Regions from separate parts of the Rhodococcus sp. MTM3W5.2 genome, predicted to be linked through region 3. Evidence: riboswitches for the same ligand, from Rfam matches in the RefSeq annotation. Region 3 holds a riboswitch; each other region holds the start of a gene.
The links. A riboswitch is a leader RNA that binds a small molecule or an ion and turns the genes downstream of it on or off. The one in region 3 is predicted to bind S-adenosylmethionine.

Region 1: linked by a shared signal. The riboswitch ahead of BTZ20_RS07500 (bifunctional o-acetylhomoserine/o-acetylserine sulfhydrylase) and the one ahead of BTZ20_RS23770 (AfsA-related hotdog domain-containing protein) in region 3 are both predicted to bind S-adenosylmethionine.
Region 2: linked by a shared signal. The riboswitch ahead of BTZ20_RS18970 (ABC transporter substrate-binding protein) and the one ahead of BTZ20_RS23770 (AfsA-related hotdog domain-containing protein) in region 3 are both predicted to bind S-adenosylmethionine.

The regions. Positions count from the first base shown of each region.
Region 1 covers NZ_CP019572.1:1,629,673-1,636,475, forward strand. The annotation lists partial or broken gene BTZ20_RS07480 (bifunctional methylenetetrahydrofolate dehydrogenase/methenyltetrahydrofolate cyclohydrolase) at 1-20, shown strand, start outside; gene BTZ20_RS07485 (DUF3017 domain-containing protein) at 29-340, shown strand; gene BTZ20_RS07490 (homoserine O-acetyltransferase MetX) at 420-1,580, opposite strand; gene BTZ20_RS07495 (homoserine O-acetyltransferase MetX) at 1,888-2,979, opposite strand; partial or broken gene BTZ20_RS07500 (bifunctional o-acetylhomoserine/o-acetylserine sulfhydrylase) at 3,068-4,377, opposite strand; SAM riboswitch class IV at 4,514-4,631, opposite strand; gene BTZ20_RS07505 (amino acid permease) at 4,813-6,204, shown strand; partial or broken gene BTZ20_RS29725 (aromatic amino acid lyase) at 6,282-6,803, shown strand, end outside.
Region 2 covers NZ_CP019572.1:4,215,360-4,222,162, reverse strand. The annotation lists gene BTZ20_RS18985 (ABC transporter permease) at 1-166, opposite strand, end outside; gene BTZ20_RS18980 (ABC transporter permease) at 163-855, opposite strand; gene BTZ20_RS18975 (ABC transporter ATP-binding protein) at 855-2,003, opposite strand; gene BTZ20_RS18970 (ABC transporter substrate-binding protein) at 2,014-2,973, opposite strand; SAM riboswitch class I at 2,980-3,070, opposite strand; gene BTZ20_RS18965 (glycine betaine ABC transporter substrate-binding protein) at 3,161-3,739, shown strand; gene BTZ20_RS18960 (alpha/beta hydrolase) at 3,819-4,718, opposite strand; gene BTZ20_RS18955 (SDR family NAD(P)-dependent oxidoreductase) at 4,726-5,556, opposite strand; partial or broken gene BTZ20_RS18950 (flavin-containing monooxygenase) at 5,697-6,803, opposite strand, start outside.
Region 3 covers NZ_CP019572.1:5,206,614-5,213,416, forward strand. The annotation lists gene BTZ20_RS23755 (phosphoribosylaminoimidazolecarboxamide formyltransferase) at 1-817, shown strand, start outside; gene BTZ20_RS28680 (hypothetical protein) at 919-1,299, opposite strand; gene BTZ20_RS28685 (hypothetical protein) at 1,242-1,778, opposite strand; gene BTZ20_RS23765 (HAD family hydrolase) at 1,775-2,521, opposite strand; gene BTZ20_RS23770 (AfsA-related hotdog domain-containing protein) at 2,518-3,336, opposite strand; SAM riboswitch class IV at 3,359-3,470, opposite strand; partial or broken gene BTZ20_RS23775 (Rv3654c family TadE-like protein) at 3,698-3,895, opposite strand; gene BTZ20_RS23780 (TadE family type IV pilus minor pilin) at 3,937-4,290, opposite strand; gene BTZ20_RS23785 (DUF4244 domain-containing protein) at 4,305-4,508, opposite strand; gene BTZ20_RS23790 (type II secretion system F family protein) at 4,581-5,165, opposite strand; gene BTZ20_RS23795 (type II secretion system F family protein) at 5,162-5,944, opposite strand; gene BTZ20_RS23800 (TadA family conjugal transfer-associated ATPase) at 5,941-6,803, opposite strand, start outside.

The DNA of each region.
Region 1 (6,803 bases), 2.1 Mb from region 3:
TCGCAGCGGGCTCCGAGTAGAACCCGCGATGACCGCTCAGACGTCCGCACCGACGGCGAACCGTTGGGTGCGTTTCGCCCGTAAGAACCTGCCGCTTCTGGCGGTGTTCGCTGTGGTGCTCGTCGCGGTGGTCTTCGTGCTCGCCGACCGGTGGCGGCGCGGTGCCTTCGTCTTCGGGCTGGCCACGCTGCTGGCCGCCGGATTCCGGCTGTGCCTGCCCACCGAACGGGTTGGGCTGCTCGCGGTCCGGGGTCAGCGCTTCGACGTGGGGGCTCTGACCGCGGTCGGTGCCGCGATCGTGTGGCTGGCGGTCTCGATCGATCCGTTGGGCACCGACTGAGGGGTGCCCTGATCGCGGCGCCCGTGGTTGCGGGTGCGCGCGAACGCGGTGCTGCCGCCGTCACGGCGGCAGCACCGCATCACGCCACTGCGGTGCTGACCCTGCTGGCCCTGGCCAGCGTCAAGGTCTCGTCGACCAGCGAGGTGACCCAGTCGACCTCGGTGAGGAAGCCGTCGTGCCCGGCGTCGGACCGCGCCACCCGCAGGCCGGCACAGCCCGGCAGCAGCTCCGCCATGGCCTGGAGTTGGCGCAGCGGCATGATCCGGTCCGAGTCGATGGCGCCGACGACCACGGGGACCTGGCACGAGCCGAGCGCGGCCGCGATCCCGCCGCGACCGCGACCGACGTCGTATCGGCTGACGGCCTCGCTCAGTGCCACGTAGGAGCCGGCGTCGAAGGTCGTCACCAGCCTGTCCGCGCAGTACTCGAGGTAGCTCTGCACCGCGAACCGGCCGCCGCGCCAGATGTCCTCGCCGTGCTGGGTCGCGTTCTCGAACTGCAGGTCGAGGGCGGCCTCGCCGCGGTACGACAGGTGCGCGAACCGGCGGGCGATGCTCAGTCCGGAGTCCGGGCTCCTGCCGGTGCCGTGGTAGTCGCCGCCCTGCCAGTTCGGATCCGTGGTGATGGCGTCGATCTGGGTGGTCTGGCCGCCGATCTGGTCCGCGGTCGCGCGCGGGCCGATCGCAAGGGCCAGGGCCGAGCCGATGCGGTCGGGGTGGCCGATCGTCCATTCGAGGACGCGCATGCCGCCCATCGACCCGCCGACGACGGAGGCGAATTGCCTGATGCCGAGCGCGTCGGCCACGGCGACCTCCGCCGCGACCTGGTCGCGGACGGAGATCAGGGGGAAGCGTGATCCCCACGGCTTCCCGTCGGGTGCGAGCGAGCTCGGCCCGGTGGTGCCGCGGCAGCCGCCGAGCACGTTGGTCGCGAGCACGCACCATTCGTTGGTGTCGATGGGGGCATCGGCGCCGACCATGCCGTTCCACCAGCCCGGCGACGGGTGCTCGTCGTCGGCGGGGCCTGTGACGTGCGAGTCGCCGGTCAGCGCGTGCTCGACGAGCACGATGTTGTCGAGCTCCGGGCTGGGGGTGCCCCAACACTGCAGGGCGACGGTGACGTCCGGTAGGACGCCACCGCCCTCGAGCTGGAGCGTGCCGATGCGGATCTCGGTCAGACGCCCGTCAGTCGGCGGAAACGCGACGACGCTGCGGGTGACCGGCTCAGCGGTGACCGCCATCAGGGTGGCGTCGGTCGCGAGCTGCTCGACGGGGGTGCTGAGGTTGATCGTTGGTGTTGACACGGCGGGAATGTTATCGATCAAGCGTCCAGGATGAGGGCAATCCGAAAACTTTTCGCTGCTCTGATCCGGGTTGCCCGGCCGCGGCCCCGATGCTGTCGATTTTGGCCAGATCCCGCGGTCTCGCGGAGTAGCTTGGTGACCCATTCGGCCTCGATGCCGTCACGGCCGTGACCGACGTCGTGACGGTACGTCGCCGCGGTGAGGTGGCCGACAGTCCATCCGTCTCGGCCCTGTGAGATTCGACCTACCGGGCGGAGCTACGGCCCGCCCGGGCCAGCGCCATGGTCTCGCCGAGCAGCTTGGTGACCCATTCGGCCTCGGTGAGGAAGCCGTCGTGGCCGTATCGGGAGTTCACCACGCGCAGCCCGTCGCACCCGGGCAGATGCTCGGCGAGTTCCTCCTGCTGGCGCAGTGGGTAGAGCCGGTCGGAGTCGACGCCGCCGACGATCACCGGGACGGGTGTGGAGGCCAGGGCGGCCTCGATGCCGCCGCGGCCACGACCGACGTCGTGACGGTTCATCGCCTCGGTGAGCAGCACGTAGGTGCCGGGGTCGAAGCGGGTGACCAGCTTTTCGGCCTGGTGCTCGAGGTAGCTCTCCACCGCGTACCGGCCGCCCTGCCAGGTGTCCTCGCCTGGTTGCGGGGCGTTGCCGAACCGGGTGTCGAGTTCGTCCTCGGTGCGGTAGGTCAGGTGCGCGATCCGTCGGGCGATCCCGAGTCCGGCGCGTGGCACCCGTCCCGTGCCGTGATAGTCGCCGCCCTGCCAGTCGGGGTCGGCGGTGATCGCGGCGATCTGGGTGGTCTGGGTGCCGATCTGGTCTGCGGTCGCCCGTGCCCCGACCGCGAGGATCAGGGCGGACCGGACGCGGTCGGGGTGGCCGACAGTCCATTCGAGGGTCCGCATGCCGCCCATCGAGCCGCCGACCACCGCAGCGAACCGGTCGATGCCCAGCGCGTCTGCCAGCGCGAGTTCCGCCTCGACCTGGTCGCGGATCGAGATCTCCGGAAAGCGTGATCCCCAGGCCCGGCCGTCCGGGTCGAGCGAGGCGGGCCCGGTCGTGCCACGGCAGCCGCCGAGGACGTTGGTGGCCAGTACGCACCATTCGTTGGTGTCGATGGGCGCGCCGGGGCCGATCATCCCGTTCCACCAGCCCGGCGACGGGTGCTCGTCGTCGACGGGACCGGAGACGTGCGAGTCGCCGGTCAGCGCGTGCTCGACGAGCACGATGTTGTCGAGGTCGGCGTTCGGCTCACCCCAGGCCTGCACGGCGAGGGTGACATCGGGCAGGACGACGCCGCTCTCCAGTCGGAGAGCGCCGATACCGATGCCCGTCAACCGCCCGTTCGGCGGCGGGAACCCCGCGAGGGCCGGTAGGGCCCCCGCGGAGGCCGCGCCGAACGGGCGTCTGACTCGGAGCGCACTGTCAAGATGCCGCCGCCGCGAGACCGGCCTCGAGATCGGCGATGATGTCGTCGATGCCCTCGATGCCGACGGCGAGCCGCACCAGGCCGGGGGTCACGCCCGACGCCAGCTGCTCCTCGGCGGTCAGCTGCGAGTGCGTCGTGGAGGCGGGGTGGATGACGAGCGAACGCACGTCGCCGATGTTGGCGACGTGGCTGTGCAGGGTGAGGGCGTTGACGAAGTTCTTGCCCGCGTCGACCCCGCCGGCCAGCTCGAACGCCACGATCGCGCCCGCGCCCTTCGGTGCGAGCTTCTGGCCGCGCTCGTACCAGGGCGAGGAGGGCAGGCCGGCGTAGGCGACCGAGGTGACCTCGGGCCGGGCCTGCAGGAACTCGGCGACCCGCTGGGCGTTCTCGACGTGTCGCTCGATGCGCAGGCTCAGCGTCTCCAGGCCCTGGCTGATGAGGAAGGCATTGAAGGGCGAGACCGCTGCGCCCACGTCGCGCAGGAGCTGCACGCGGGCCTTGAGCGCGAATGCGGGCGCGCCGAGGTCGGCGAACACCGCGCCGTGGTAGCTGGGATCGGGCGTGGTGAAGTTCGTGTGCCTGCCCTGGGTCCAGTCGAAGTTGCCGCCGTCGACGATGACGCCCGCGATCGCCGTGCCGTGCCCGCCGAGGTACTTGGTCGCCGAGTGCACCACGATGTCCGCGCCGTGCTCGAGCGGCCGGATCAGGTACGGGGTGGCGACCGTGTTGTCCACGATCAGCGGGATGCCGTTCTCGTGCGCGACCGCCGAGACGCCGGGGATGTCGAAGACGTCGTTCTTCGGGTTGGAGATGGTCTCGCCGAAGAAGGCCTTGGTGTTCGGCTGGATGGCCGCACGCCACTGCTCGAGGTTGTCGGGGTCCTCCACGAAGCTGACCGTGATGCCGAGCTTGGGCAGCGTGTAGTGGAAGAGGTTGTAGGTGCCGCCGTACAGGCGCGGGCTGGAGACGATGTGGTCGCCTGCCTCGGCCAGGTTGAGGATGGCGAAGGTCTCGGCGGCCTGACCCGAGGCCAGCAGGAGCGCCGCGACACCCCCTCGAGCGCGGCGATCCGCTGCTCGACCGCGTCCTGGGTGGGGTTCATGATCCGGGTGTAGATGTTGCCCGGCTCGGCGAGTCCGAACAGCGCCGCCGCGTGGTCGGTGTTGTTGAACGTGTACGAGGTGGTCTGGTAGATCGGCAGAGCCCGGGCGTTGGTGGTCGCGTCGGACGTCTGGCCCGCGTGGATCTGCTTGGTCTCGAAGCTCCAGGCCGCGGTCGGGTCGGTGACGGGGGTGTTCTCGCTCATGTGTTGTCTACTCCAAGAAATTGGGGGAGATCGGCGCAGCTCAGGCGCCAGGGGGCAAGAGTGGGTCCTATCTGCGACAACAACACATGGTGAACCTCCGGTGGGTCGTGGCCCGGTTTGTGGGTCCGTCCCGACGGACCCGCGCTTGTCATCCGAACTGTTTCTCGGACAACCCGGTCATCACCCGGGGCACCCCACCGCGGATGGAGGGTTGCCGACCAGCTAGCCGGGGCTTGATGCTGGTACTCATGACCGCCCCGATATTAGCGGCTCGGATCGAAGGGTTGATAGCTAGGGCGGCGTTTCGGTGTGACCGAGGCCCCTGCGGGACCCGGCGACGGCGGGTGACCTGCATTACAGGGCTAGGCTCCTGGTCGCAATCATCAAGTTCTTGGCATCGCCCGAGTATTCGAGTACCTCGCAGGGAGACCGATAGTGAAAGCCGCCGCCACGGCGCTGACCCGAGGTCTCACCGCCCGGCACATCCGGTTCATCGCACTCGGCTCCGCGATCGGGACGGGACTCTTCTACGGCTCCGCCGCGGCGATCCAACAGGCCGGTCCGTCGGTGTTGCTGGCCTACCTCATCGGTGGCCTGGCGGTGTACATCGTGCTTCGCGCCCTCGGCGAGATGGCCGTGAGTAACCCGGTGTCGGGCTCCTTCGGCGAGTACGCGAGCAAGCACCTCGGGCCGCTCGCCGGGTTCATGACCGGCTGGACCTACACCTTCGAGATGATCGTCGTCTGCCTCGCGGACGTGACAGCATTCGGCGTCTACATGGGGTTCTGGTTCCCCGACGTGCCGCGGTGGATCTGGGTACTGGCGATCGTCTTCTTCATCGGCGCGATCAACCTGCTCAGCGTCAAGGTGTTCGGCGAGCTCGAGTTCTGGTTCACGTTGATCAAGGTCGCGGCGATCGTGGCGATGATCGCCGCGGGTGTCGCGATCCTGATCTTCGGTTTCGGGATCCACGACACCAGCACGGGGATCAGCCAGCTGTGGTCCGAGGGCGGGTTCTTCGCGACCGGCTTCGGCGGCTTCGTCGGTTGCTTCGCGATCGTCGTCTTCGCCTTCGGCGGGACCGAGATCATCGGTGTCACGGCGGGCGAGGCGCAGGATCCCGAGCGGACCATCCCCCGCGCGGTCAACACGGTGCCGATCCGGATCATGCTGTTCTACGTGCTGACCCTCGCCGTCATCATGGCGATCAACCCGTGGCAGAGCATCGGCACCGACGGCAGCCCCTTCGTTCAGATCTTCGAGGGCCTCGGCATCGGGCCCGCCGCGACCGTGCTGAACATCGTGGTGATCACGGCGGCGCTGTCCGCGATCAACAGCGACATCTTCGGCGCGGGCCGGATGATGTTCGGCATGGCCGAACGCGGGCAGGCGCCCGCGATCATGCGGCGGGTCTCGCGCAACGGCGTGCCGTGGATGACGGTGGTCATCATGACCGTGGCCCTGCTGGTCGGGGTGCTGCTGAACTACGCGATCCCGGAGTCCGTCTTCCTCGTGATCGCCTCCATCGCCACCTTCGCCACGATCTTCGTCTGGCTGATGATCCTGCTGTCGCAGTACCGGTCGCGGCGCCGGATGAGCGCGGAGGAGACGGCGGAGCTGAAGTTCCCTGTGCCGTTCTGGCCGTACGGGCAGATGTTGGCGATCGCCTTCCTGGTCTTCGTGATCGTCGTCCTCGCCTTCTCCGCGGACACCAGGGTGGCGCTGGTGGTCGGGGCCGTGTGGCTGATCCTGCTCACCCTCGCCTACGTCCGCTTCGTCCGTCCGCAGCCGGAATCGGAGCCGGAACTCGTGCATCAGCCGTCCTGACGGCGATTCCCCCGCGCCGCGCCCGATTCGGCGGGAGGATGTGAGCAGCAGCTCGCTTCCCGACGGAGGAGCCCGCGGTGGACAGTCACGGACCGGTCTTGGTCGGCGTCGGCCCCCTGACGCCGGGACAGGTGCTGCGTGTGGCCCGTTCCGGCGCTGCGGTGGGACTGTCGGATCAGGCCGTTTCGGCCATGGCGTCGACCAGGGCGCACATCGAGGCGCTCGCGCGGGACTTCGGTCCGGTGTACGGAGTGTCCACCGGTTTCGGCGCGCTGGCCACCCGGCACATCCCGCCGGAGCTGCGGGCCCAGCTACAACGCAGCCTGATCCGTTCGCACGCCGCGGGGAGCGGACCGGAGGTCGAACGCGAGGTGGTGCGCGCGATGATGCTGCTGCGCCTGGCCACGCTGGCGACCGGTCGCACCGGCGCACGACCCGCGGTGGCGCACACCTATGCCGCGTTGCTGTCGGCCGGGATCACGCCCGTGGTCCCCGAATTCGGCAGCCTCGGCTGCTCGGGCGACCTCGCGCCGCTCGCGCACACGGCGCTCGCGGTGACAGGGGAGGGCCTGGTCCGAGACGCCGCGGGGGAGCAGTTG
Region 2 (6,803 bases), 990 kb from region 3:
GGAAGTGCCCGATGAGCAGTCCCAACGGGATCGCGATGGCCGCGGAGATGGCGACCGCGAGCAGGCTGTACCAGAGGTGTTCGACGATCCGGGCGCCGATGCCGGTGGGGCCGGACCAGTTCGACGGGTCGGCGATGAAGTCGAAGGCGGATCCGAACAGGTTCATGCGGGGCCCTCCGTCGCGCGGAGGAGCGCCGCCGGTCCGTCCGCCCTGCGGCTACGGGCGGTCCTGGTCCACGGGGTGAGCAGGCGGCCCGCAAGATAGAGCAGGCCGTCGATCACCAACGCCAGGAAGACGATCGCGATGATCCCCGCCAGGATCTGGTCCGGGTAGTCGCGCTGGTAGCCCTTGGTGAACAGCTCACCGAGTCCGCCGATGCCGATCAGCGAGCCGACCGACACCAGCGAGATGTTGGTGACGGCGACGACCCGGATGCTGGAGATCAGCACCGGGAGGGCAAGCGGCAGTTCGACGGTCAGCGCGCGGCGAAGCGGGGTGAAGCCCATCGCGGTGGCCGAGTCGATCACCGATTCGGGCACCGAGTCGAGGGCCTCGGGCACGGCGCGCACCAGCAGTGCGGTCGAGTAGATCGCCAGCGCGATCACCACGTTCATCTCGTCGAGGATGTTCAGCCCGAGCAGGGGCGGGATGGTGACGAACAGCGCGAGCGAGGGGATCGTGAACGCGAGCGAGGCGAGCGTCATGGTGGTCTTGCGCAGCCACGGGATATTTCGGATGGCGACGCCGGCGGGCACCGCGATCAGCAGCCCGATCAGCAGCGGCAGCAGCGCCAGGTAGAGGTGCGTCTTCGCGAGGTCGACAACCTGCGAGAAGTTGTCGATCAACCAGCGCATCAGCCGGCCGTCTCGCCGTTGAAGAAGTGCCGGTTCCTGGCCCGGTCCTCGGCCTGTCGCTGATCCGCGAGTTTGCGGATCACCTCGGATCCGTTGACCCCGCCCACCACCGAGCCGGAATGGTCCACCACGACCCCGATTCCGGACGGCGACGAGATCGCGGCGTCCAGTGCCTGCCGTAGGTCCCCGCCCCGCGTGAACAGCGAACCGCCCGCGGACGTGCTCTCGGCCAGTGTGTTGCCTGCCCGGATGCCCTCGACGCCGGTGACGTCGATCCAGCCGCGCGGCGCCGCGCCGTCCTCGGTGACCACGAGCACCCACTCGCCCTGGCCGAGGCGAAGCGCGGCGAGTTCGGATTCGACGGCGGTGCGGATCTCGTGCACCGGCACCTCGTCGGCGGGCCGGAACGACAGCCCGCGGTACCCGCGATCGCGTCCCACGAAGTCGGCGACGAAATCCGTTGCGGGGGAGGCGAGCACGGTCTGCGGATCGGCGTACTGCTGAAGCCTGCCGTGCGGGCCGAACACCGCGACGCGGTCGCCGAGCCGGACCGCCTCGTCGATGTCGTGGGTGACGAACACGATGGTCTTGCGCAGCTGCGCCTGCAGGCGCTGCATCTCGGCCTGTAGGTCCTCGCGGACCACCGGATCGACCGCGCTGAAAGGCTCGTCCATCAGCAGGATCGGTGGGTCGGCCGCCAGGGCCCTTGCGACGCCGACGCGCTGCTGCTGGCCGCCGGAGAGCTGGGACGGGTAGCGGGTGGCAAGCGCGGGGTCGAGCCCGACCCGCTCGAGCACCTCGAGCGCGGCCTTGCGGGCCGCGCGTCGCGAATCGCCGCGCAGCACAGGCACGGTGGCCACGTTGTCGACCACGGTCCGGTGCGGCAGCAGGCCCGCGCTCTGGATCACGTAGCCGATGCCGAGGCGGAGCTTGACCGCGTCCGTGCGGGTGACGTCCTGGCCGTTCACGATCACCTTGCCGGAGGTGGGGGTGATCATCCGGTTGATCATCCGCATGGACGTGGTCTTGCCGCAGCCCGACGGTCCGACGAACACGGTGAAGGACTCGGGCTCGATGACCAGGTCGAGGTTGTCGACCGCGGTGGTGCCGTCCGGGTAGCGCTTGGTGACCGACTCGAAGGAGATCAAGGCCGGCCGCCTACGACACCGGCTTGTCGAGCCCCTGTGCCGACACCCATTCGGTGGCGGCGGCGTCCGGTTCGGTCTTCGAGTCGCCGGACACCGAGGTGTTCAGGGCGATGAGCTCGTCGGTGGTCAGCTTGGCCGACACCGCATTCAGGACCGCCGCCAGCTTCTCGGACTGCTTGTTCGCGCGCAGGACCGGCACCACGTTCTGCGCCGGGAAGTTGTTCTTCGGGTCCTCGAGGACCACGAAGTTGTTCTTGGCGATGGCAGGCGAGGTGGTGAAGATGTTCGCCGCGGTGACCTGGCCGGAGGAGAGGGCGGCCACCGTGGCCGGTCCGCCGCCGTCCGCGATCGGCACGAAGTTCTGCGGGCTGATGACGAGGCCGTAGTCGGCCTCGAGTCCGGGCAGCCCTCCCGCGCGCTCCTGGAACTCGGCTGGGGCGCCGAACTTCACCTCGGCGGAGTGCGGCGCCAGGTCCGCGATCGAGGTCAGCTGCCACTTGTCGGCGGTCTCGCGGGTGACCACCACCGCGTCCTTGTCCTCGCCGGGTGCGGGCGTGGTGATCGCCAGGTCGGGGCCGAGCGCCTCGGGCAGGGCCGCGTCCACCTCGGCGGCGCTGGTCGCGGTGGTGTCCTTGTCGAGGTACTGCAGCAGATTGCCGGTGTAGTCCGGGATCACGTCGATGGACCCGTCCTTGACCGCGGGGATGTAGGTCTCGCGGCTGCCGATGTTGAGCTTCGTCTGCACGTCGAAGCCATTGGCACGCAGGGCCTCCGCGTAGATGTTCGCCACGGTCTCGGACTCGGGGAAGTTTGCCGACCCCACGATGATCGCGTTCGGGTCCGAGCTCGTGCCACCGCCGCTGCTGAGCGGGTCGGAGTCGCCGCCGCATCCGGTGAGGGCAAGGGAGGTGACCGCCGCGGCGACGGCAAACGGGAGCAGGCGTGCGGAGCGGAGAGCTGAGAACCTCATGGCGTCCTTCCATCGGTTCCGGCGGTAGCACCCGTCCCCTTCGGACTGGTTGCTGCGGCGTCAACAAGCCGGATCTCTCGGCCGCTCGAGATGGTGCTGGCCACCGAGTGTAACGATAGGGAGGACATTCGCTGGGTGAGGAGAGGGAGCGTGGCGCGCCATGACGGCTCGGTGGAGGAAGGCCGCGATGACAGCGATGTCCGCGGCCGTGGTGTGCGCGCTCGCCGGATGCACGGTGGACAATTCCCGGCTCGACGAGACACAGGCACCGGCAGCGATCACCGTCGGATCCGGGGAGAGCGCGGAGTCACAGGTCGTCGCGGAGATCTATGCGGGGATCCTGCGTGGCACCGGATCCCCGGTCGAGGTGGGTTCCCCGGAGACCAGGGCGGAGTACGTGGAGGGACTCGGGGCGGCGGACATCACGGTGGTGCCGGACTTCACCGGGCAGCTGCTGCACTACTTCCAGCCGGATTCGGCGCTCACCGATCCGGACGAGGTGTTCGAGGAGCTGAACAGGTCTCTGCCGGAGGGGCTCTCGGTGTCCGACTACAGCGAGGCAGAGTTGGAGACCGAGGAATCTGCGCCGGCCGAGAACGTCGTGCCCCTGATTCGCAGCGGGGTGCTCACCGAGGATCAGGTCAAGGCGCTCAACGTCGTTGCGGGCGAGCTGACCTCGGCCGACCTGGCGTCGATGGCGGAGCGGGTCCGCGTCGGCGAGCTCACCTCGGCGCAGGCCGCGGACGAATGGCGCGCGGCTCGCTGAGCGCGGTGACGCACGAACGGGCGGTTACCGGGTTCGCCTCTCGGCGATCCTCCCGGTAACCACCCGTTCGATGCGTGAGCTAGACCTCGGTGCGTTCGAGCGCCTCGCGCAGGAAGCCGCCGAGCTCGCGCACGGCGTCGTTTGCCTCCCGCAGGATCGACGCCTGCAGGTGCGCGACGTGCCACAGGTTCGGGTACTCGGTGAACCGAACCGTGACGTCGGCGGCGCGCATCTTCTGCACCAGTTCCGTCACCTGTGGGTACAGCACCTCGGAGGTGCCGACGTGCACGATGGTCGGCGGTAGCCCGGCCATGTCGGCGTGCAGCGGCGCGAAGCCCGGGTCGGCCGGGTCTCCGCCGCCGAGGTACGCCTCGGCGGCGACGAACGACCACGCCGTGTTGACCACGAGATCGCGATCCTTCGGGGCGTCCCTGGCGCCGGGGTCCACCCATGGCGCGATCAGCCCGAGCGCAGCCGGGCGCACGTCGTGCGCGTCGATCAGGCGGCGCGTGGTGGCAAGCGACAGTCCGCCGCCCGCCGAATCCCCCGCGATGGCAACCTGATCGGCGGAGTACCCGTGCTCGACCAACAGCTCGAGGTACGCGTCGACCGCGTCCTCCAGTCCGGCCGGGTACGGATCCTCCGGAGCGAGGCGGTAGTCGAGCAGGTACACCGCGGCCTCGGACTCGCGTGCCAGGTACGCGGCCAGCGACCGGTGGGTGGCGAGCGATCCGAGGGTGTACCCGCCGCCGTGCAGGTACAGCACGGCGGTGCGGCGCTCGGTGGCCCCGACCGTGATGCGCTCGGCCCTGCGGCCTGCCAGGGTCAGCTCGCGCACGACGGTGTCGCGGGGGAGCCGCTGCAATGGGGAACCGGCGTCGAGCAGGGCACGCGCCGCGGGTACCGGCATCTTCGCGTGCAGGGCCACCCGGTAGAAGGCGCCGAGGTTCGCCGCGACCAGCGGTCGGGGGAGGAACACCACTGGGCTACTTCCCCTTCGGCATCACGCGGCCGGCGATCTCGGCGACAACGCGTTGGTAGCTCGAGCCGACCAGGCGTACCCAGGCGTCGAGGAACTTGGCGTCGGCGCCGATCAGCACCCGCGCCTTGCCCTTCTGCACGCCGTTCACGATGACCTTCGCGGCCTGCTCAGGCGTGGTGCGCGCCAGCTTCTTGTCGAAGAACTCGGAGAAGGCCGCGAGGTCCTCCCCTGGCCCCGCGGTCGCGTTGCGGGCGATGGCGGTCTTGATGCCGCCGGGGTGCACACAGGTCACCTTGACCGGGTGCTTGGCGATCAGCATCTCCTGCCGCAGCGACTCGGTGAAGCCCCGGACCGCGAACTTCGCGGAGTTGTATGCGGACTGACCGGGCATCGAGAGCAGCCCGAAGAGGCTCGAGACGTTCACCACGTGCCCGTCGCCGGATGCGACCAGGTGCGGCAGGAATGCCTTGGTGCCGTTGACGACTCCCCAGAAGTCCACGTCCATGATCTTCTCGATGTCCTTGAACTCGGACTTCTCGAACTCACCGTGGTACGCGATGCCTGCGTTGTTGTAGATCTGGTTGACCTTGCCGAAGTGGGCGGCGATCGCGTCGGCGTATTCCAGTACGGCCTCGCGCTGGGACACGTCCAGGTGGTCGGACCTGACCTCGGCGCCGAGCGCCTCGGCCTGGCGCACGGTCTCGGCCAGTCCGATGCTGTCGAAGTCGGACAGGGCGAGCCGGGCGCCCTTCTGCGCCAGGTTCAGCGCGAGCGCGCGACCGATGCCGGATCCCGCTCCGGTGATGACCACGACCTTGCCTGCGAAATCGCTCACTGTGCAACAACCTTCTCGTCGTCATCGCCGGCGGTGCCGGCAAGCGGTGCATCGCCGGCGGTGCCGGCAATCGGTGCATCGCCTGCGGTGCCGGCGATGGGTGCAATACCGCGTTCGATCTCGGCGGCGATCTCGTCGCCGGTGATCGCGGGCAGATCCCTGGTGGCCACGCTGCGGTAGGCGGCGAGGTCGAACTTCTTTGTCGTGTTGCGGAACTGGAAGGTGAAGCCCGGCCACAGCGTGGTGTTGTTGCCGTGCTTGTCGAGGTACCAGCTGGCGCAGCCGCCGTTGTTCCAGACGCTGCGCGCGAGCTTGTCCTGCAGGTCCTTGTTGTAGGCGTCCTGCACCTCCTGGCGGACCTCGATGGTCCCGATACCGTTGCGCTCGATGGTGTTGATCGCGTCGATGACGTAGTTGAGCTGCGACTCGATCATGAAGACCATCGAGGTGTGGCCAAGGCCGGTGTTCGGGCCGACGAGGAAGAACATGTTGGGGAAGTTGGCGATCGCCGATCCCTTGTAGCCCTGCTGTCCGCTGGCCTCGAAGACCTCCGCGGCGGAGCGGCCGTCCTTGCCGATGATCCCGGCGAAGGTGGGGGAGTCCGTCACGTGGAAGCCGGTGGCCACCACGATCGCGTCGACCTCGCGGGTCGCGCCGTTGCGGTCGACGATGCCGTTGGCCGTGACCTCCGCGATGCCGTCGGTGACCAGGTCGACGTTCGGCTGGGCCAGCGCGGGGTAGTAGTTGTTGGAGATCAGCATGCGCTTGCAGCCGATCTGGAAGTTCGGGGTGACCTTCTTGCGCAGGTCCCGGTCCTTGATCTGCATGCGCAGGTGGCGCTCGGCCGCGAACTGCAGCGGCTTCATGAAGATCGGGGCCTTGGCCAGGCCGACGACCTGGGTCTCGCGCATCCAGTAGATGCCGGTGCGGGAGAGCTTCTGGAACCCGGGCACGTACTTGAACGCGAGCTTCTCGAGCGTGGTGTACTCGCGGTCCGCGCGGGGCAGGACCCACGGCGCCGTGCGCTGGTAGACGTCGAGCCGGCCGGCCTTCGCGGCGAGTTGGGGGACGATCTGGATGGCGGAGGCGCCGGTGCCGATCACGGCGATGCGCTTACCTGCCAGGTCGGCGTCGTGGTTCCAACGGGCGGAGTGGAAGATCTCGCCCTCGAATCCGTCGATGCCCTTGATGTCCGGCAGCGACGGCTCGCACAGCGCGCCGACGGCCGAGATCACGATCTTGGCGGT
Region 3 (6,803 bases):
AGTCTCCGAGCCGGTGGACCGTGAGCTGGCGGACCTACTGGCGGGTGTCGTCTCCGACGGAATCATCGCGCCGGGGTTCGCGCCGGGCACGGTGGAGATTCTGGCGCGGAAGAAGCGCGGCACGTTCCTCGTTCTCGAGGCAGACGCCTCCTACGAGCCGCCGCCATGGGAACACCGGGAGGTGTTCGGGATGGTGCTCGAGCAAGAACGCGATCGGCTACCGATCACGGCGGACCTGCTGCGCGTGGTGCATGGCTCAATGCCGCGCCCGGACACCGTCCGCGATGCGCTGTTGGGCATGATCACACTGCGCTACACGCAGTCGAACTCGGTGGCCTACGTGAAGGACGGCATGACGATAGGCGTCGGGGCCGGTCAGCAGTCCCGAGTGGACTGCACTCGACTCGCAGGCACGAAAGCCGGCATCTGGTGGCTGCGTCGTCTGCCTGCTATCCAGGCACTCGCATTCGCCGCGGGGACATCCCGACAGGACCGGCTGAACTGGCAAGTCCGCCTTGCTGAGAACGCTGTGACGGACTCCCAGCGAACGGCGCTCACCGCTCAGGTGACCTCGGCCGCGCAGGTCGCAGAGGTGGAGGATGCCGACCGTCTGGGATGGCTCGCTCGACTCACCGATGCCACCCTCGTCTCGGACGGATACATCCCGTTTCGCGACAACATCGACCACGCAAACCGACTCGGGGTGCGCTACATCGTCGAACCCGGCGGCTCCACCCGAACCGGCGAAGTCGTGGATGCATGCCGAGAGCTGGGATTGACCCTCATCCACACCGGAACCCGCTTGTTCCACCACTGATGAGCTTCTCCTCGAGGTAGCAAGACGGCAAGGCCGGCGACACCACCCATTCCACGGTGGTCTCGCCGGCCTACCGTTCGGCCGATGGCATGCGCCCGGGCTCAGGCCCTGGTGGTGAACTCCTCGAAGCCGGGAACCGGGATCTTCAACTGCGCATGGATGTCGCCGCCGAGCCCGAACTGACCGATCGCGCCGCCGTAGTTCTGCTGGTAGCTCTGCCAGAGCACCACAACGCTGACGATGCGATTGGCCCCCGGGCTGTCCGCGGCCGGGAACGCGTTCGGCAGCGAGGCCCGGTACGTCGCGCGACCGTCACGGTCGGTGACGAACACGTTCGGCACCCCCAGTGGCCCGGGGCGCGTCGGCGCGGCCGGGTCCAGGTCCCGCTGGCGCAGCGACATCACGGTGTACAGCGACTCCGGGATCAGGCCCGAGAACTCGAAGAAGAACTCGCCGTGCCTGCCGTCCGCGCTGACCCCCACCCGCACGGTGCCCCGCGCCCGCAGCCAGTCCCGAGGGTGACCGGCTGGGTCAGACGCCTACCGTCCTCGTGCCGGAGGTCCGGGATCGGCGTCTCGTGGAACGCATAGCTGGGCCGCCGGACCTGCGCGGCCTCAGGGACCTGATCGGGCGCGAACACGATCGGATAGTTGTTGGCGGGCAACGGGAGCGGGAGGGTGTGGAGCACCGTCGCCCCGTCCTCCGCCGACAGCTCCGCGCCGAGTTCGCGCACGATCGTGTACGGCTCCACGCCCCCGAACTCGGGAACCGGGGTCGCCGCATCGACGATCGCACTCCCCCAGTCCCGCCTGACGGAGCCGTCGCCGGCGTCCCGGGTGATCCACCCGACCACGACGAAATTGCCTTCGCGGTCGACCGCCTCACTGGGCGGATAGAGCGGGCCCTGCGTGGTGGGGGTGAGCTCGTAGAGCCTGGATTCGGCCGAAACCCGTTCTGTCATCGAAGACCTCGCTGTCCTGTGCTGGTGGCGGCGAGCAGCGGGACGGCTCCGGCCAGACCGGTGGTCGCGCTGCCGAGTACCCGCCACCGATTCCTGGCCGCGTGCGCCCGGAGTACCGGATCGCTGCCCCGGAGCCCCGGGTGCCCGACCGCCTCGAGGAAGGCGAGGTCGCTGTCGTGGTCGCCGTACCCGTAACTGTTCCCGGTGTCGATCCCGAGTTCCTCCAGTACCGAGGTGACCGCCTCCGCCTTCGCCTTCCCGATCATCGGCCGCTCGACCTCACCGGTCAGCACCCCATGGCCGTCGGTGACCGGGCGGCTCGCCACGATCCGGTCGGCGCAGACGGCCTCCCCGATCGGCCCCAGTGCTGGCGCGAACGAGCCCGACAGCAGCACGATCGCGGCACCGGCGTCGCGATGGTCGCGCAGCGCGGCGAGGGTGTCCGCGTAGTACGGGGCGGCGGTGGACTCGAATTCCCGGTACCACCGGCGACCCGATTCCTCCAGCTCGACGAGTGGCACACCCCGAAACGTGCGGTAGTAGCTCCGGTTGACCTCCTCCCGCGGGGCGCCCTCATCCGACGCCCGCCGCAGTGCGGCGAGCAGCCTCGAGTACTCGCTGCCGTCGTCGCCCCGCTCGCGCAGCCAGTGCTCGAGGAACGCGAACATACTCTTGACGGTGATCAGCGTTTCGTCGACGTCGAAGAAGGCGACCTGAACGGGCCGGGAGCCGGTGTGCGTCACGCGGTGACCCCGAGGAAGGCCTCGATGGCCTTCGCCGCCTTGCGCCGCTCGATCTGGCTGATCGTCGAGTTCTCCAGCGCGGCAAACGAGATCGTCGCGGTCGCGACGCTGCGGCCGAACTGGGTCACCTCGATGTCGATCGTGAACTGCAGCTTGGCCGGATCTTGGATCGACACGGCTCCGAACCTTGCACGCAGCGATGCGGGCAACGGGAACAGGAAGGTCTTGAACGACAGATCGATCGAGTTCCACACGACGTAGTAGTGCTGTTCGGGCGAGCGGTTGCCGTACTCGAGCTCGAAGGCCCCGAGGAACAGCTGCCGTGCCGCCTCGACGATCACCAGCCCCTGGACGTGCTCGCCGGTCTGATGATCGATGAGCAGCTCGTTGTCCCCGTCGATCCGGAGGTCGGAGGTGAAGCTCCCGTCCTCGGCGCGCGCCAGATTGGCGATGAGGACGTTGGTCTCCTGGTACTTGTGCACGTGATGGCGCGGCGCAGGGGCGGCGATGTCGCCGAGCAGGCGAACCTCCGCGGCCGGGGCATGGATCGACGCGACGTGCTCGACGTATTCCTTGTCGTGCCGCTTGATCCCCTGCCCGAGCCTGATGGTCAGGTCGGTGCGCACGTTCCTGAACGCGCCGCCGCGCAGTGCGGCGACGAGACCCGACACGGTGTGGACGCGTGTGCCATCGGTGAAGCCACGGAATCGATCGGCGACGACGACCAGATCCGTCAGCGGGATCTCGGGGACGACGACTTCGGCGGCCGGGAGCTGCGGTGAGAGGGCCGCCGGGGCGAGCTGAACTGCGGACATGGGTATCCCCTTCGAGGACTGAATTGAGCGCTTATGGCGTCGGATGACCGCCATCCGGTCGTCACCCGGAGCACCCCGCCGCACTGGAGGGTTGCCGATCAGCGAGCCGGGGCTTGACGCTGATACTCATGACCGTGGACAGAAAATTAGGTCCACCCGAATCGCTCGTCAACCCAACCAACCGATTGGTTGCTGTGAGGTGAGGCTCAAGTTTGCGATCGGGTAAGGGTGTTCGCCGGCGGACGCACCGGGATACGCCGCTACGGGACCGGGCCCGCCCTGGCCGCGGCGACGGCATCACCACCCCGACGGCCGGTAGCGGCAGCCTGACCCCGACGGTCACCACCACGTCCCAGTCCTCGATCCGGCAGTCGCGGACCGTCCCCCGCATCCGCCCGGCGATCGTGGTCGCCTCGGCGCAGGCCGCCTCCGTGCCGCGCTCGAGGGCGGCCGCGGCCGCGAGTGCCGCCAGGTCCGCGGCCGACTGCGCCCGGTGCCGTGCCGACACCGCGGAGCCGAGGTGGATCACCAGGGCCGCAACCGCGATCAGCGCCAGCATCGCCCAGCAGGCGAGGACGGTCGCCGCTCCGCGTTCGCCCCTCACCCGCCGGCTCCCCTCGGCAACGACTCCGATGGCGACCCTGCGGAGCCCGGGTCCTCCACGGCGGCAACCGCTTCCGCGGAGACGTCGAGTGCAGGCAGCAGCGGCACCGCGACCTCGACCGCCGCCGTGGCGAACCCGTCGACCTCCCGCACCGTGATGCGCGCACCCCGCGGAGCCACCCGCTGCGCCGCGGGGATCGCCTCCGCCCGGTCGCCGCGCGCGACGAGCCGGGCCGCCTCCCGCGCGGCGTCCACGCAACGAACATGCGCGGACACCGCGAGAAAGGAACCCAGGCACAGCACCACGACCACCGTGATCGAGGCGATCGCGATCGCGGCCTCTACCGTCACCGCACCGACATCGTTCAGACCGCGGTGTTCAGCGCCTTGTCGATGATCCCGGTCAGCGCCGTCACGATGGAGTCGCCCGTCACCACCGAATACAGCACCGCCCCGAATGCCGCCGCGGCAATAGTGCCGATCGCGTACTCCGCGGTCGACATGCCGTCCTCGGCGGCCGCGGCGAGCAGCAATCGGGTGCGCAGCACACCAATCCCCTTGGTCACCATGATGTTCCCCCCTCTCGATCACCATCGCGGTATCTCCGCGACGGGGTCTGTCGGCCCTTCGGCTGCGCGGGCTCACAGCACACCCCCGCTCAGCACCCGGGTGGCCAGACCGACCACCACCGGGACGATTCCGAGACAGAGGAAGGCCGGGAGGAAGCACAGCCCGAGCGGACCACTGATCAGCACACCCGCCCGCTCCGCCGCGGCCACCGCCCGATCCTCGAGCGCGAGCCTGCGCCGCGCCGCCAACTCGGCCACCGCACCCGCGAAGGCCGCGCCGGACCGCGAGGAGCGGCGAGCCATCCGCGCGAGCCCCTCCGTCTCCGAGTGCGCCGCCGCACGCTCCCAGGCGATCTCGGGCTCCGCGCCGAGGGCCAGCAGGCTCGCGGCCGAGTCGAGCGCGCCGCCCAGCGGCTCCGGAGCGGACACCGCGACCGCCTCCGCCGCGGTGGCGACGGGCATCCCCGACTGCAGGCACGCGGCCAAGAGGTCGAATCCGGCGGCGATCGCCATGGGGTCGGTGGCCTCGCGGTGCCGCGTGTGCTCGATCCGCCCATGGGGTGCCGCCACCGGCCCCCGCAGCCGCGTCGCCGCCGAGCCGGCACCGGGAGCGGCGAGCGCGGCCGCCGCGAACAGCACCGCCACCGCGGCGCTCATCGGGTCACCCGCCCGGTGATGCGGTCCGTCCAGAGCAGGCCGGCGCACACGAACAACGTGCCGAGCACCAGCAGCGTCCCCCCGAGGCCGCCGGACAGCAGGACCCGCAGCGGGCTCGCGCCCATCAACTGGCCCAGCGCGATCCCCAGCAACGGCAGGCAGGCAAGCACCGCTGCCGTGGCCCTTGCCCCCGACAGCCCCGCCTCCACCCGGTCCCGGAACCTGATGCGCCCCACCAGGTCCGCACGGACCGCATCGAGCAGGTCCGCCAGCGCCACGCCGTAGCGATCGGCCACCCGCCATGCCGCCGACACCCGCGCCAACTCGATGTCGATCGCGCTTCCGGCGCCCTGCAATCCGTCGGCGGCGCTGCCCCCGAGCCGGGCGCGGGCCGCGGCGGCCAGGAACGCATCAGCCGCCGCACCACTCGATTCCCTCGCCGCCGTGGTGCAGGCGTTCGCCGGATGGGCGCCAACCCGCAGCTCCCCCGTCGCCGCCTCCAGGCAGCCGAGCAGCCCGCGCAGTTCCGCGTTCCGCGTGCCCTCGCGGCGACGACGTGCGCGTCGATATGCGGTCGTCAGCGCGAGCGCGGCACCCGCACACCCCACCGTCGGCGCGTAGATCATCACGGCGGCAATCGATCCGAGCACAACGGCCGCCCACAACCGGGCATGCCCCCTCGGCCCGGCGCCGCGACGCCGTGGGCTCAGCCTCGCCATCGTCCGGGTGGTCGGCGCGACGACCAGCGCGAGCGCGGAGACCGTCAGCGCCGCGATCACCACGACCCCACCCCGACGCCGCGTCGCTCGAGCAGGTCCGCGAGGCGGTGCGCTCCCGGACAGCTCTCGGCGGTCGGGGTCCATGCCGGCAGCACGCCGACCTGCCCACGCTCGTCCCGATCCAGCACGCCGATCTGAGCGAGCCTGCGCCTGCCGTCCGCCGCACGGTGTACGTGCAGCACCACCTGCACCGCCGCCGCGAGCTGGCTGTGCAGGGCGGCGCGGTCCAGACCGCCGAGCGCTGCCAACGCCTCCAACCGGGCCGGCACCTCCTCCGGCGAGTTCGCGTGCACGGTGCCGGCCCCGCCGTCGTGGCCGGTGTTCAACGCGGTGAGGAGGTCCACCACCTCGCCGCCGCGCACCTCCCCGACCACGATGCGATCCGGCCGCATCCGGAGCGCCTGCCGCACCAGTTGCCGGACCGTCACCTCGCCGACCCCCTCGACGTTCGGCGCGCGGGCGACCAGGCGCACCACGTGCGGGTGAGTCGGTGCCAGCTCGGCCGCGTCCTCCACACAGACGATCCGCTCACGACGGTCGACCTGTGCCAGCAGCGCGGCGAGCAGGGTGGTCTTGCCCGCGCCCGTGCCGCCGACGACCAGGAACGCCAGTCGGGCGGCGACGATCCGCACGAGCAGTTCACGGGCCTCGGTGGGCACCGTGCCGCCCGAGCAGAGCGCGTCGAGACCCTGCGTCGCTGGGCGCAGCACCCGCAACGACACGCAGGTCCCGCCGTACGCGAGCGGGGCGAGCACCGCATGCAACCGGACCCCGAACCCGGCCCCCGCCGCCGCAGGGAGGCGGCCGTCCACCCAGGGCTGGGCGTCGTCGAGTCGCCTGCCCGCCGCCAGCGCGAGGC